DNA from 2 places in the Streptomyces sp. NPDC053560 genome. Region 2 is predicted to be linked to the other one. Evidence: riboswitches for the same ligand, from Rfam matches in the RefSeq annotation. Region 2 holds a riboswitch; the other holds the start of a gene.

Evidence for each region. A riboswitch is a leader RNA that binds a small molecule or an ion and turns the genes downstream of it on or off. The one in region 2 is predicted to bind thiamine pyrophosphate.
Region 1: linked by a shared signal. The riboswitch ahead of ACIGQF_RS17475 (thiamine ABC transporter substrate binding subunit) and the one ahead of thiC (phosphomethylpyrimidine synthase ThiC) in region 2 are both predicted to bind thiamine pyrophosphate.

The regions. Positions count from the first base shown of each region.
Region 1 is NZ_JBITXI010000006.1:449,882-457,122, reverse strand. It holds gene ACIGQF_RS17485 (ABC transporter ATP-binding protein) at 1-683, opposite strand, end outside; gene ACIGQF_RS17480 (ABC transporter permease) at 783-2,399, opposite strand; gene ACIGQF_RS17475 (thiamine ABC transporter substrate binding subunit) at 2,522-3,598, opposite strand; TPP riboswitch at 3,683-3,802, opposite strand; gene rlmN (23S rRNA (adenine(2503)-C(2))-methyltransferase RlmN) at 3,961-5,067, opposite strand; gene ACIGQF_RS17465 (PadR family transcriptional regulator) at 5,251-5,604, shown strand; gene ACIGQF_RS17460 (hypothetical protein) at 6,229-6,615, opposite strand.
Region 2 is NZ_JBITXI010000014.1:141,526-148,766, reverse strand. It holds gene ACIGQF_RS30525 (metallophosphoesterase) at 1-225, shown strand, start outside; gene ACIGQF_RS30520 (hypothetical protein) at 469-1,563, shown strand; gene thiC (phosphomethylpyrimidine synthase ThiC) at 1,693-3,501, opposite strand; TPP riboswitch at 3,496-3,652, opposite strand; gene ACIGQF_RS30510 (YibE/F family protein) at 3,723-5,120, shown strand; gene ACIGQF_RS30505 (SsgA family sporulation/cell division regulator) at 5,138-5,563, opposite strand; gene ACIGQF_RS30500 (IclR family transcriptional regulator) at 5,669-6,439, opposite strand; gene ACIGQF_RS30495 (DUF5326 family protein) at 6,805-7,026, opposite strand; gene ACIGQF_RS30490 (cupin domain-containing protein) at 7,216-7,241, opposite strand, start outside.

The DNA.
Region 1 (7,241 bases), on a different contig from region 2:
ACGAACCCGTCGGCGGGGCGCTGCCACACCTCCAGCGGCGTCCCGGCCTGCGCGATCCGCCCGTCCCGCATGATCACGACCCGGTCGGCGAGCGCGAAGGCCTCGCCCTGGTCGTGCGTGACCGCCAGCACGGTCGTCCCCAGCTCCCCGAAGAGCCGACGCAGTTCGACCACGAGGCGTTCGCGCAGGCCGCGGTCGAGCTGCCCGAGCGGCTCGTCCAGCATGAGCAGCCGGGGTCCGGGGGCCAGCGCTCTGGCCAGCGCGACGCGCTGCTGCTCGCCGCCGGAGAGCGAGCCGACGGCGCGGCGCCCGGCGCCGGGAAGGCCCACCAGATCGAGGAGTTCGGCGACCTTGCGTTCCCGCTCGGCCCGCGCCGTGCCCCGCATCCGCAGCCCGAAGGCGACATTGCCCGCCACGTCGCGCTGCGGGAAGAGCTGGTGGTCCTGGAACATCAGCCCGACGCCGCGCTGGTGGGTCGGTACGGTACGCAGGTCCCGACCGTCCAGTACGACCTCTCCCGCGTCGGCCTGCTGCAGCCCGGCGATCACCCGCAGCAGGGTGGACTTGCCGCTGCCACTGGGACCGAGGACGCAGACCGTCTCGTGCTCGGCGACGTCCAGCCCCACCGTGTCCAGCGCGGTGTGCGCCCCGAAGCGCACGGTGAGGCCGCCGAGCCGCAGCAACGGCGCCCCGGACGGGGCGTGCTCGGCGGGCGCGGCGTGCTCGGCGGACGCGGCGTGCTCGGCGGACGCGGCGGAACCCTCCGCCGGGTTTTCGGTCACCTAGAACTCTCCCGTCCGGTCGGTGCGTATCCGCTCCAGCACCAGCAGGGCCGCCGCGCACACCACCATCAGAATCGTCGACAGGGCCATCGCCTGCCCGTAGTTGAGCTCCCCCGCGCGCCCCAGCAGCCGGGCCACGGCCACCGGCAGGGTGGGCCGGTCCGGGCTCGCGATGAACACCGTCGCGCCGAACTCGCCGAGCGACACGGCGAAGGCGAAGCCGGCCGCGATGAGCAGCGCCCGCCGCACCAGCGGCAGGTCCACCTCGCGCCACACCTGCCAGGGCGCGGCCCCCAGCACCGCGGCGGCCTCCCGCAGCCGCCCGTCCACCGCGCGCAGCACCGGCAGCATGGTCCGTACGACGAAGGGCACGCCCACGAGAGCCTGCGCGAGCGGCACCAGCCACCATGAGGCGCGCAGGTCGAGCGGCGGCTCGTCCAGCGAGATCAGGAAGCCGAAGCCGACGGTCACGGCGGAGACGCCGAGCGGCAGCATGAGCAGCGCGTCGAAGCCGCGGACGAGCCGGCCGCCGCCCCGCCGTGCCAGCGCCGCCGCGGCCAGGCCGCCGACGGCGACGGCGATCGCGGTCGCGGCCACCCCGTACGCCAGCGAGTTCCACAGGGCCGTCAGCGGCGGCACGGTGAACGTCGAGTCGGCGCCGGCCGCGGCCTGCAGCGCCCGGTAGAAGGCCAGGCCGTGGCCGTCGGGTCCGGCGAAGGACCGCTCGACCAGTACGGCCAGCGGCAGCACCAGCAGGACGACGATCACCGCGAGCGTGCTCCACAGCAGCGCCCACTGCCCGGCCCCGCGCGGCCGGCGCGCCGTGCGCGCCGCGTCCACGAGCCTCAGCGCGCTCTCGCGGCGCCGGGCCGTCCACGCGTGCAGCCCGAGAAGGGCGAGGACCGCGGCGAACTGCAGCAGGGTGAGCACCGCTGCGGTCGGCAGGTCCAGGAAGTCGGCGGTCTGCCGGTAGATCTCCACTTCGAGGGTGGCGTAGCGCGGCCCCCCGAGGATCTGCACGATGCCGAACGAGGTGAAGGTGAAGAGGAAGACCATCAGCGCAGCGGCGGCCACGGCGGGCGCGAGCGCGGGCAGGGTCACCTGCCGCCAGGCCGCGAACCGCCCGGCGCCCAGCACCCGCGCTGCCTCTTCCTGCCGCGGGTCCAGCGCTCCCCAGAGCCCGCCGACGGTCCGTACGACGACCGCGTAGTTGAAGAAGACGTGCGCGAGCAGGATCGCCCAGACCGAGGTGTCCAGCCGTACGCCCCAGAGGTCGTCCAGGAGCCCGCCGCGGCCGACGAGCGCGAGGAAGGCGGAGCCGACGACGACGGTGGGCAGCACGAACGGCACGGTGACGACCGCCCGCAGCAGCCTCTTTCCGGGGAACTCGAAGCGTGCGAACACGTACGCGCCGGGGAGCGCGATCAGCAGCGTGAGTGCCGTGGAAGCCGCCGCCTGCCAGACGGTGAACCACAGCACGTGCAGCAGGTCGGGGTCGCCGAGCACGTCCGCCGCCCGCCCCCACTGCCAGCTGCCGCCCTCCCGCAGCCCCCGCCCGACGATCGTGACGACGGGGTAGGCGAAGAAGAGGACGAAGAAGGCGGCCGGCAGCGCCATCAGCGCGAGCCGGGCCGCCGCGGCACGACGGTCCGTGGCACGGGCGGCCGGCGCACCGGCCGCTTCACCCTCCCCCGCCGTCACTTCGCTTTCTCCCGGCGTCACTTCGGGTTCCCCCTCCGTCACTTCAGGACGAGCGACGACCACTGCTTGATCCACTGTTCGCGGTTCTTGCTGATCTCGTCGGGCGCCACCGTCTTCGGGTCGTCGATCTTCTGCCCGTACCCGGTGAACAGTTCGGGCACCTTCGCACCCTCGACGGCCGGGTTCACGAACATCTGCAGCGGCATGTCCTCCTGGAACTCCTTGCTGATCAGGAAGTCCAGCAGCGCCTTGCCGCCCTTCTCGTTCGCCGCGCCCTTCAGCAGTCCGGCGAACTCGATCTGCCGGAAGCAGGTACCGGTGGCGACGCCGGTCGGCGCCTCCTTCGGGGCCGGCTTCTTGTCCATCACCTCGGCCGGCGGGCTGGAGGCGTACGAGACGACCAGCGGCTTGTCGCCCTTGCCGCCACCGCCCCCGGATCCGGAGAACCGCTCGTAGTACGCCTGTTCCCAGCCGTCGACGGCCTCGACGCCGTTGGCCTTGAGCTTCTTCCAGTAGTCCTGCCAGCCGGCCTTGCCGTACTCCGCGACGGTCCCGAGCTGGAAGGCCAGCCCCGGCGACGACGTGGCCGGGTTCTCGGTGACCAGCAGCCCCTTGTACTCGGGCTTGAGGAGGTCGTCGAAGGTCTTCGGCGGCGCGATCCGGTGCTTCTTGAAGTACGCCTTGTCGTAGTTCACGCAGGTGTCGCCGTAGTCGACGGGCGTCACGCGGTGCTGCGCCCTGTCCAGCTGCAGCTTCTCCGGCACCCCGGCCAGCCCCTTGGCCTTGTACGGCGTGAACAGCCCCTCGTCCAGCCCGCGCGAGAGCAGCGTGTTGTCGATGCCGAAGAAGACATCGCCCTGCGGGTTGCCCTTGGTCAGCACCGCCTGATTGACGGCCTTCCCGGCGTCCCCGCCCTTGACCATCTGCACCTTGTAGCCGCTGCGCCGCTCGAACTCGGCCAGCACGGACTTCGAGACGGCGAAGGAGTCGTGCGAGACGAGCTTGACGGTCTTGCTGTCGGCCGACCCGCCGCCGGACGTACCGCAGCCGGCCAGCGCCGTACCGCCCACCGCGACGGCGACGGCCGCCGCCACGGCGTTCCTGATGGTGCTCACTGGTTCATTCCTCCTGGCTGGCCAGGAAGAGACGCGGCCCCGCCCCCGGCGTCCGGTGGACCGGAGCCGCGGGCGGGGCGCAACAGCATGAGGAGACCGAACTTCCTACCCGGAATGACCCGGGCGAGGTTCAAGGGTCTGCGGCAGCGGCATCGGCTTCACTGCTCGCACTCTCAGCGCTGTGGCGCTCCCCTGTCGGATGGTGTGCGTTATGGGTGATGTACGAACGTTCGACGCCACGGTACCAGCGCGCCGCCGCCCTTCCGAGGGCCCACGTGCTGCCCTCGGTGCCCTCAGCGCCCTGATCTCGGGGTTCTCAGCACTCCGCCCGGAGCGCCCCTTGGTTCGTCAGAGCTGGCCCGTCAGCGCTCCGAGGCCGCGAGCTGGCCGCACGCGCCGTCGATCTCCTGCCCACGGGTGTCGCGCACCGTCACCGGCACGCCGTGCGCCGCGATCGCCTCGACGAACGCCTTCTCGTCCTCGGGCCGGGAGGCGGTCCACTTCGAGCCGGGGGTGGGGTTCAGCGGAATCAGGTTCACATGCACCCGCTTCCCCTTGAGCAGCCGCCCGAGCAGGTCACCCCGCCACGCCTGGTCATTGATGTCCCGGATCAGTGCGTACTCGATCGAGATACGGCGCCCGGACTTCTCCGCGTACGTCCACGCCGCGTCCAGCACCTCACGCACCTTCCAGCGCGTGTTCACCGGCACGAGCGTGTCCCGCAGCTCGTCGTCCGGCGCGTGCAGCGAGACCGCCAGCCGGCACTTGAAGCCCTCGTCGGCGAAGCGCAGCATCGCCGGCACCAGCCCCACCGTGGACACGGTGATCCCCCGCTGCGACAGCCCCAGCCCGTCCGGCTCGGGGTCGGTCAGCCGCCGGATGGCCCCCGTCACCCGGTTGTAGTTGGCGAGCGGCTCGCCCATGCCCATAAAAACGATGTTCGACAGCCGCGCCGGCCCGCCAGGGATCTCCCCGTCCCGGAGCGCCCGCATCCCATCGACGATCTGATGAACGATCTCGGCCGTCGAGAGGTTCCGGTCCAGCCCCGCCTGCCCCGTCGCGCAGAACGGGCAGTTCATGCCGCACCCGGCCTGCGAGGAGATGCACATCGTGACGCGGTCCGGGTACCGCATCAGCACCGACTCGACCAGCGTCCCGTCGAAGAGCTTCCACAGCGTCTTCCGGGTCTGGTCGTCGTCGCACGAGATGTGCCGCACCACACTCATCAGCTCCGGCAGCATCTCGGCCGCGAGCTTCTCCCGCGCGGCGGCCGGGATGTCTGTCCACTGCTCCGGGTCGTGCGCGTACCGCGCGAAGTAGTGCTGCGAAAGCTGCTTGGCGCGGAACGGCTTCTCCCCGATCGCCGCCACGGCCTCCTTGCGCTCAGCAGGCGTGAGATCGGCAAGATGCCGCGGCGGCTTCTTGGCCCCCCGCGGCGCGACAAAAGTAAGTTCTCCAGGTGCAGGCATGGTCCATCCAGTGTGGCAGATCAACTAGCCCGACCCAGGTGAGAGCGGGGTGGGGGCCGTCACCCTCGGGCGTCACCTGTCGTCGTTGGCCGCCCTCGCACGGCCCAGGGACGGCCCAGGGCCGAAGGGCCATTTTTCGAAAACGCCCATCCGCCGTAGCGCTTCATATATAGAGTTAGCGGCATGGAGACACCTTTCCGTATCACGTCAGCGACGCTCGACGTGCTGGAGGCGTTCTTGGAAGCTCAGGATGAGCTTCATGGCTTCGCGGTGGCCCAGGCGGCAGGTAAGGCAACCGGAAGCGTTTATCCGATCTTGGCCCGCATGGAGCAGGCTGGTTGGCTAGAGAGTCACTGGGAGGCAGAGCACCCCACCCCTGGGCGACCTCGTCGCCGCTTCTACGAGCTGTCCCCGGAAGGGCTGTCGAACGCGCGACAGCTCCTCATTGAGAGGCGCGGCGGCCTTCCCGCTCCCGCCCCGAAGCGCCTAGGGAGGCCTGCTCTCGGGTTCCTGCGGCAACCGGGGTGTGCTCAGTGATCGAACTGGTCGTTTCCACATTGGTCAGCATGCTCGTGGCCGAGGGGACGGAGGTAGCGCCTTGGGCTGCTCGCAAGGTGGTCCGATGGGCCGCACATAGCCTCGGCGATCCGACCGCCGTCGAGCGTTACGAAGAAGAGTGGCTGGCGATCCTGGAAGAACGCCCCGGCAAGCTATTCAAGCTGATCACGGCCCTAGGGCTTCTCCTCCCGGCGCGGAGGCTGCGGAATCAACTACAGCGAGTCCCGCACTCTCGCGGGAACCCGCTGATCGCCTGGCGCTACTGCGGAGCAGTGCTCCGTACCGGTCACTGCTGCCGGCGGAAGTCCCTGCGCCCGTGGGGGCGGTGCCGCATCCACCGCATCTCGACTCAGCGACGCCTCGAAGCATCCGTCGGCTGACGGTCACAGCACTGGATCTACACCACAGCGGTCGGCCAACGATCTCGAAAACTGTCGTGGCGGCAACGCCACCGTGGGTTCAAATCCCACAGTCTCCGCACTTAGAGGGCCCCTGACCAGGGAATCTGGCCGGGGGCCTCCCTCTTTCTCGGCGCCTGTCAGGGCCCTCTACTCCCCGTGGTGGTGGTTCCCCGCAGTGTGGGGCACGCGCGGGGCACGCTCTCTACCAGCCCTTGCCCCAGATCGGCTGGAGAGCAGAGGCGATGCCCGACAGCACTGCGGCAATGCCGCCTACCGTTGCCAGGGCTGTCGTCGCGTTCGGGAAAAGGTCTCTCGCGAGCTGTCGCCACCGGTGCCTGACGACGACCATCTTGAGCTTCTGCCACTTGTGCTGACGTAGGTGACACCCCATCAACACTCCCTTGCTGTTGTTCCTGCATGGCCCGTCTCGCCCCACGGCGCCACACCATGCTGGCGCATTGAAGAAGAAGTACGTCATGCTCACCGCAGAGAGAGCCAACAGCACTCCAGGGCCGAAGACAGAGGTCAGCCACGCCGCGATGAGCACCGCGAAGACGGCCCATCCCCAGTATTTCCCGAAACCCTTCATGGCAGGGGAAGTTACTGGGGATGGCTGTGGCATATGCAGGTAGCGTCATAGGCGCATCAGAGCGCCGCTTAGGCGCACGGCCGGACTAGCTTTTGATCGCCGTGATCAAGGCTGCAATAGTGCCGAGTGCTCCCACGAGAGCCAGAAACCATGCGAGGGCGGGTGAGCTGTACCCCGCGCTCGGAGTACCCTGGCACATGGTGACGTGTGCACAGATCTTGCTTTCATCGCTGTGCGCTTCTAAACGCGACTGGTGCATGCAGTTATCGCCTGTCGAGTAGTCACTAGTTGGATCAGCGGGGCGTCCTCGTCAGTGATGTAGGAGTTGCGAACGAGGCGCCCTGCTGTGGTTTGAGCAAGCTAGCAGCATCGAAGTTTCTCCCTCATGCACAAAGATGCCTTCCGGCAGGCAAAACTTGAGAGTATTACACATTAGAGGTGCACGCGCAACACTTTTAAGAGACGCGCATGACCTCGGTAAACGTGCGTGAATCACAACTTGACCCACTGTTGAGCTGGCGGAATCTCTGAGTCGAGGGCAGTTCCACGGCTCAATTAAATGGCTGAAAATCGCCGCTAATCACTGCTGTTCGGCCACCAATTTGTGGGGCAGGCAGCGGATCGCC
Region 2 (7,241 bases):
CAGGCCGTGCTGGAGCTGATCGGCACGTACGGCGGCGAGCGCATCGTCCACGGGCACAGCCCCATCCCGTACCTCCTCGGCGAGGTGGGCACCGAGGACGGCGAGGGCGAGGGCGTCGCCGTCGAGGAGCCGCACGTGTACGCCGACGGGCTCGCGGTCGCCATGGACGGCGGCGTCACGATGGCCGGAAAGCTGCTGGTCGTTCAGCTCCCCCTGACTGCCTGACTCGTATCGGGGCATGGGTACCGCAGGCCGGTAACCGGCCGGGCGGGGGCTGAGCGTGGCCACAGTAGACGGGCCGGGGGGCGGCCGGGGAAGGCTTGTCACGGGCGGAGCGAATTTCCGAAATCCTCTGTCACGCCGGACAGGGCGCGCTCTACCATCGGTCTATCCGTAGCAGGCTCTCCTCCGTTTCCCGCCAACTGCCCGGTTCATACCGGCCCGTACGGCCCTACGGAGCATCGGGGGATGCACATGAACAGCGCTCCGCACCTGCTGAACGAGGACCGCGAGGAATTCCGGCGGGCCCTCGACGAGGCTCTGCGCGCCGCGGCCGACCGCCCGGATCTCGCCGCGACGGGCATGCGCCTCAACACTGAGCAGCTGCGCACCATGGCGCTCAGCGCCACGACCGCCATCGCCGCGTGCGCGACGGCCGAATACCAGCATTACGTCTCGCTGCGCGCGGAGTTGCGCTCGCCCGCATCCGCGCGCCCGGCCACGGCCGGTACCGAAGCGGGCGAGGGCGGTGGGAACGGCGCGGGCGGCGCCGGCGTCAACCTCGCCGCGATGGGCGAGGCCGCCGAGGCCACGGGTGCCGGGCTGGCCGCGATGGTCACGGTCCTCGCGCCCGTCCTGGCGGGCATCGCCGCGGTCCTCTTCCTCCTCATCGGCTACGCCCTGCACACCGTCAGCCCCGACGAGGCGCTGGCGCAGCCGCTGATCAGCGTCGGCTGGGCGTTCGCCGGCCTGACCGCGGCGACGATCCTCATCGCGATGGGGGGCCTGCTCGTCACCGCGGTCCGGAACGGCTCCACGTCCCTGCGCGCCTCCCGCCCGAGCGAGCTCGCCCAGGAGGTCGACCGCGCCCGGGAGAAGTGGCGCGAGGCCCTCCTCGAACGCGGCCTGCGTCCGTTCCTCCTGGAGGCCCTGACGGCACCGGAAGCGCCGCCGGGCCCGCACCCCGGCTCCTCCGCGGAGAAGCCCGCGAGCCCGCCGCCGGGCACGCCGGCCGCCCCGGCCGGCGCCGCCGACCGTGCGCCCGGTACGGCCCCGGCGGCCGGTCCCGGCGACACGGCCGCCCCCGGCTCGCCGGCCGGCGAGCCCGCCGACGGCGACACCGACAGAAATCCGCCCGCGCCCTCGTCGCCCGCGGCGCCCGAAGCCGCCGGCCGCTTCGTCGTCCACCGCACCTCGGACGTCGGCCGCATGCCGCCGCTCGGCTACACCCATCCGCGCTTCTCCGGCCCGGAGGGCGATCACCGCGCCGCCGTCCGCCCCCGCTTCACCAGCCCCGACTTCACCAGCCCGGACTACGGCGGCCCGGACCACCAGCCGGAGTGAGCCACGGCGGGCTCCGACGGCGCGGGTGCTGCCGCGCCACCCGACGGCTGTGGCAGAACGGCGCCGAGGGGCCCCGGCACGTGCCGGGGCCCCTCGGCGGACGGGCGGTGCGCGGTGTCCGCGCTCAGGTCACTCCGCGATCGGCAGGTACACCCGGTTGCCCGCTGCCGCGAACTCCTTGGACTTCTCGGCCATGCCCGCTTCGGGGTCGATCGCCAGGTCACCGCCGTGTTCGCGGCGGATGTCCTGGGAGATCTTCATCGAGCAGAACTTCGGGCCGCACATGGAGCAGAAGTGCGCGGTCTTGGCCGGCTCGGCGGGGAGCGTCTCGTCGTGGAACGCGCGGGCGGTGTCCGGATCGAGGGCCAGGTTGAACTGGTCCTCCCAGCGGAACTCGAAGCGCGCGTCGGAGAGGGCGTCGTCCCACTCCTGGGCGCCCGGGTGGCCCTTCGCCAGGTCGGCCGCGTGTGCCGCGATCTTGTACGTGATGACACCGGTCTTCACGTCGTCGCGATCGGGCAGGCCCAGGTGCTCCTTGGGCGTGACGTAGCAGAGCATCGCCGTGCCCCACCAAGCGATCATCGCGGCGCCGATACCGGAGGTGATGTGGTCGTACGCGGGCGCGATGTCGGTGGTCAGCGGGCCGAGCGTGTAGAACGGCGCCTCCTCGCAGATCTCCTGCTGGAGGTCGATGTTCTCCTTGATCTTGTGCATCGGGACGTGTCCCGGGCCCTCGATCATGGTCTGCACGCCGTGTGCCTTGGCGATCGTGTTCAGCTCACCGAGCGTCTTCAGCTCGGCGAACTGCGCCTCGTCGTTGGCGTCCGCGATGGAACCGGGGCGCAGCCCGTCGCCGAGGGAGAACGTCACGTCGTACGACGAGAGGATGTCGCAGAGCTCTTCGAAGTTCTCGTAGAGGAACGACTCCTTGTGGTGCGCCAGGCACCAGGCCGCCATGATCGAACCGCCGCGGGAGACGATGCCGGTCTTGCGGCGGGCGGTGAGCGGTACGTACCGCAGCAGCACGCCGGCATGGACCGTCATGTAGTCGACGCCCTGTTCGGCCTGCTCGATGACGGTGTCCTTGTAGATCTCCCAGGTCAGGTCCTCGGCTTTGCCGTCGACCTTCTCCAGTGCCTGGTAGAGGGGGACGGTGCCGATCGGGACGGGGGAGTTGCGCAGCACCCACTCGCGGGTGGTGTGGATGTTGCGTCCTGTGGAGAGGTCCATGACCGTGTCGGCGCCCCAGCGGGTCGCCCAGGTCATCTTCTCCACCTCCTCCTCGATGGAGGAGGTCACCGCGGAGTTGCCGATGTTGGCGTTGACCTTCACCAGGAAGTTCTTGCCGATGATCATCGGCTCGATCTCCGGGTGGTTGACGTTGGCCGGCAACACCGCGCGGCCCGCCGCGATTTCGTCCCGTACGAACTCGGGCGTGCAGTTCTCGCGGACCGCGACGTACTCCATCTCCGCGGTGATCTCGCCGCGCTGCGCGTACGCGAGCTGCGAGACGGCGCCGTCGCGGGCCCGGCGTGGCTGCCGGGGCCGGCCGGGGAAGACCGCGTCGAGGTTCTTCAGGCCGCCGCGCGGCGAGGTGTGCTTGAGGCCGTCGTCCTCCGGACGCATCGGCCGGCCCGCGTACTCCTCGGTGTCGCCGCGGGCGATGATCCAATTCTCCCGCAGCGGCGCGAGGCCACGGCGGACGTCGGTTTCGATCTGGGGGTCGGTGTACGGCCCTGACGTGTCGTAGAGCGTCACGTGCTCGCCATTGGTGAGGTGCACCCTCCGGACCGGCACCCGCAGGTCGGGGCGCGAACCGGAGATGTAGCCCTTGTGCCAGCCGATCTGCTGCGTCTCGGCAGCCTCGTCGGTGGCATCGCCCGCGGGCTTCGCCCGTTCATCGGACACAGAGGGCGTGCGTGCATCCTGCAGAGTCATTGAAGACCCACTCCCTACGCCGGCATTACCCGGTAACAGGTTCGGCGGTCGACGCAGCGGTTTCCGTCTGCTGAGGTTTCACGTGAAACCTCGCTGGGACGGAGATCAGCGCCCTCTCAGCCCGGTGCTCCGAGCTCCCGCGATTGCAAAGGTGCCACCACGGTAGCGGCCGATGCCGCGTGGTGAACAGGGGGCCCGGTGAGTTGTTGGATGATCGGGCGGTGACCTCCAACGAGCCCGAGCACCAGCCGCACGGCCATTCCCCCGCGTCCGGGGCCCCGCAAGGACACGGCCACAGCCATGGACACGGCCACGGCCCCGCGGCCCCCGTGTCCCGGCACCTGCGCAAGGTCATCGCCGCTGTACTGATCCCGTTCGCCCTGGCAGTGGGCGTGGGGCTGATCGCCCTGTGGCCCGGCGGCGCGCCCTCGCACAAGCCGTCCGGGGTGGGTTTCGACCAGGAGACCCAGACCGCGCGTGTCGTCCGCCTGACGAAGGTGAACTGCGCGGACGTCAACGCCCAGCAGCAGCAACAGATGCAACAGCAACAGCAGCCGTCGGGCCCGTCCGGCGGTGGGCAGCAGCAGGCGCAGAGCTGTGAGCAGGCGACCATCGAGGTCACCAGCGGCAAGGACACCGGGCACCGCTTCAAGACCGTGGTGACGCCGGACGCCTCACGCCGCTACACCGAGGGCCAGGGCGTCGTGGTGGCGTACGCGCCCAAGGCGCCGCGGAACCTTCAGTACTCCGTGACCGACGTGGACCGCTCGTTCCCGATGTGGGTACTGGCAGCGGTGTTCGCCCTGGCGGTGGTGGTCGTCGGCCGACTGCGCGGAATCCTGGCGCTGATTGCGCTGGCGGCGAGCTTCGCGGTGCTCACGGTGTTCATCCTGCCCGCCATCCTGCAAGGGTCGAATCCGTTGCTCGTGGCGGTGATCGGAGGCAGCGCGATCATGCTCATCGCGCTGTACCTGTGCCACGGGCTGACCGCACGGACATCGGTCGCGGTGCTCGGCACGCTCGCGTCGCTGCTGCTGATCGGCCTGCTGGGGTCGGTCTTCATCGGCTGGGGACAGCTGACGGGCAACACCGACGACCAGACGGGCCTCGTGCACAGCCTCTTCCCCGGCATCGAGATCCGCGGTCTGCTGCTGGCGGGGATCATCATCGGTTCACTGGGCGTGCTGGACGATGTGACGGTCACCCAGACGGCGGCCGTGTGGGAACTGCGGGACGCCGACCCGACGGCGAGCCGGCGGCGGATCTACGGCGCGGCGATGCGCATCGGCCGGGACCACATCGCGTCGGTGGTGAACACGCTGGTGCTGGCGTACGCGGGCGCGGCCCTGCCGCTTCTGCTGCTGTTCTCGATCGCGCGGAGCAGTGTCGGTACGGTCGCCACCAGCGAGGTGGTGGCCGAGGAGATCGTCCGCACACTGGTGGGCAGCATCGGGCTCGTCGCGTCCGTACCGCTGACGACGCTGCTGGCGGTGCTGGTGGTCTCGGCGGACCGCACCGGTGCGGTCGGGCGGCAGACGGAGTCCGGCCGGGCAGCCGGCCCGGGCCCCGGGCAGCCGGGCAGCAGGCGCGGCGGCCGGGGCCGCCGCCGCAAGCGCTGACCGGCCCGGACCGGCGGTCAGCCCGCTTGCCGGGCGTTCGCGAGGATCCGGTCCAGCTCCGCGTCGAGCGTGCCGCAGACCTGCTCCTGGCCGAGCGGGACCAGCCGGTCCGTACGGTCCAGGAAGGCGACGATCGGCGCCGCGCCGACGCGGAAGAGCGCCTGCTCGGCGCCCACCTGAAGGCTGACGAAGACGTCGCTGAGGTGCGCGCCCGAAACCGGCGCCACGTGGATGTCTCCCTCGCCGGCCGGCCGGCTCAGGCCGTCCAGGAGGAGTTCCCGGCTGAACGCCCAGGTGACCGGGGTGTCGCCGGGGAGATCGAACGTGAAGCGCACGGCGTAGGGATCGGCGCTGTCGAAATCCAGCTCCACCGGGATCCGGAAGGCGAGCTCCTCGGAGACGATGAAGCTCATCATCACTTCTGCCTGAACTGTCTGGCTCATCAACCACTGCCCCGCACTACTTGATCGAAGTGGCCGGTAATGATCCGCCGACCGCTATTGACGCCATCGTCGACCAGTTGCCGACAGATCACAAGGAGTAATTTTTCAGATACTGATAGAGAAGGCCAGCGTCATAAGGGTCGACTCTGCCATCCTCTGTACCTTTTCGGTTACGGACGACAGTCGATCGCCCTCACCTGCGGGGAGGGAAATCGCCACCGTGGCCGCCGCCGAACCGACGTGAATGGGAATTGCCGCACAGACGGTGCCCACGGCATATTCCTCCCGTTCGACGGCGAGTTGGGACTTACGCACCGTATCCAAACGGTGCAGCAGATGATCTTCACTGCGCACGGAATGCGGCGTGAGCGACTGGACTTGATAGCGCGCCAAGTGGTCTTTCCGCGCCTCCTCGTCGAGTTGGGCGAGCAGGCACTGGCCTATCGCGTGCGCGTGAGCGGTCGTACGGAAGTCCGCCCACTCGTCCACCGGCGGCCGGTCGGGATCGTCGCTCACCGCCACGACCTCCACCTCGCCCGCTCGGTACACCGCGAAGTAGACCGCGGCGCCCACTTCCCGGCCCATGTCCGAGAGCGCGTCGGAGATCCGGGCGTGCCGCCGGCGGCGGGCCCCCGCCCTGCTGATCAGCTCGGCGGCCTCACCGAGGACGAACACCCCGTTCTCCCGCTGGAGATAGCCCTCGTGGGTCAGCGTGCGCAGCAGGTGGTACGTGGTCGGCAGGGGATAACCGGTCTCTCTGGCCAGCTGCTTGGCGGGGGCACCGCGTGGATGCGCGGCCACCGCCTCCAGCAGACGGAGCGCCCGCTGCACGGAGCCGATCAGGGTCGGGGGAGTCGTGGATGCGTCGTTCGCGATCACCAAGACCAACCCCCAGGACAGGTCGCCGGAGCCGGGGCCCCGGGCCCGGGCCCCGCGCCCGTGCCGCGTGCGCTCCCCGGAAGCCCGTACGTTCCGCCCGGCAACAGCCGGACATTCCGTAACGCCGGCATCCGGAAGATGCCCCGCGTCCGCACTCTAACGTGAGCCCGCGGACGGCAGGTCGATTAGCTTGCGAATTACCTCAGGCGGCGCATTTCTTGACCGATCCGGAAGCCCGCCCGGCGCGAGCGCCCCGGACATCTGTTCGCAGGGACAAAGAAAAGGTGTCCCGTTCCCCTCAGAGGGAACGGGACACCCGGCGTTTCGGCGCGGCGGCACTCATCGCCCGCCGCGTACGGAACTCACCACTCGTCGCGCGACGAGGAGGACGAACCGGTGAACCGGCGCACCAGGTAGACGACTCCGGCGATCAGCGCCACGGCCAGCAGGATCTTGAAGAGCAGCCCGATGAGGAAACCCACCACGCTGCCGATCAGCCCGCCGAAGACGACCACCAGGATGACGGGCACCGCGACCCACTTCACCCACCACGGAAGTCCCGCGAATATCTTCTTCACGGCCATTGCTCTGCCCCGCTTTCTTCGTCGTCGCCCGGTCCGCCCGGCACCTGTCCGATCTCTCCCCTGCACCCCCGATGCTAGGGCGGCCGTCGGACACATGGGGGCTCGCAGTCCCCGGCCGTCCCCTGAACCGTCCCCTACGGGATCCGGAGGGCGCGCCTCGGCTTGCAGGGGGAGGCGGGCCCCGCGGCCTCAGCCCTCCGGCGGCGAGAAGATCA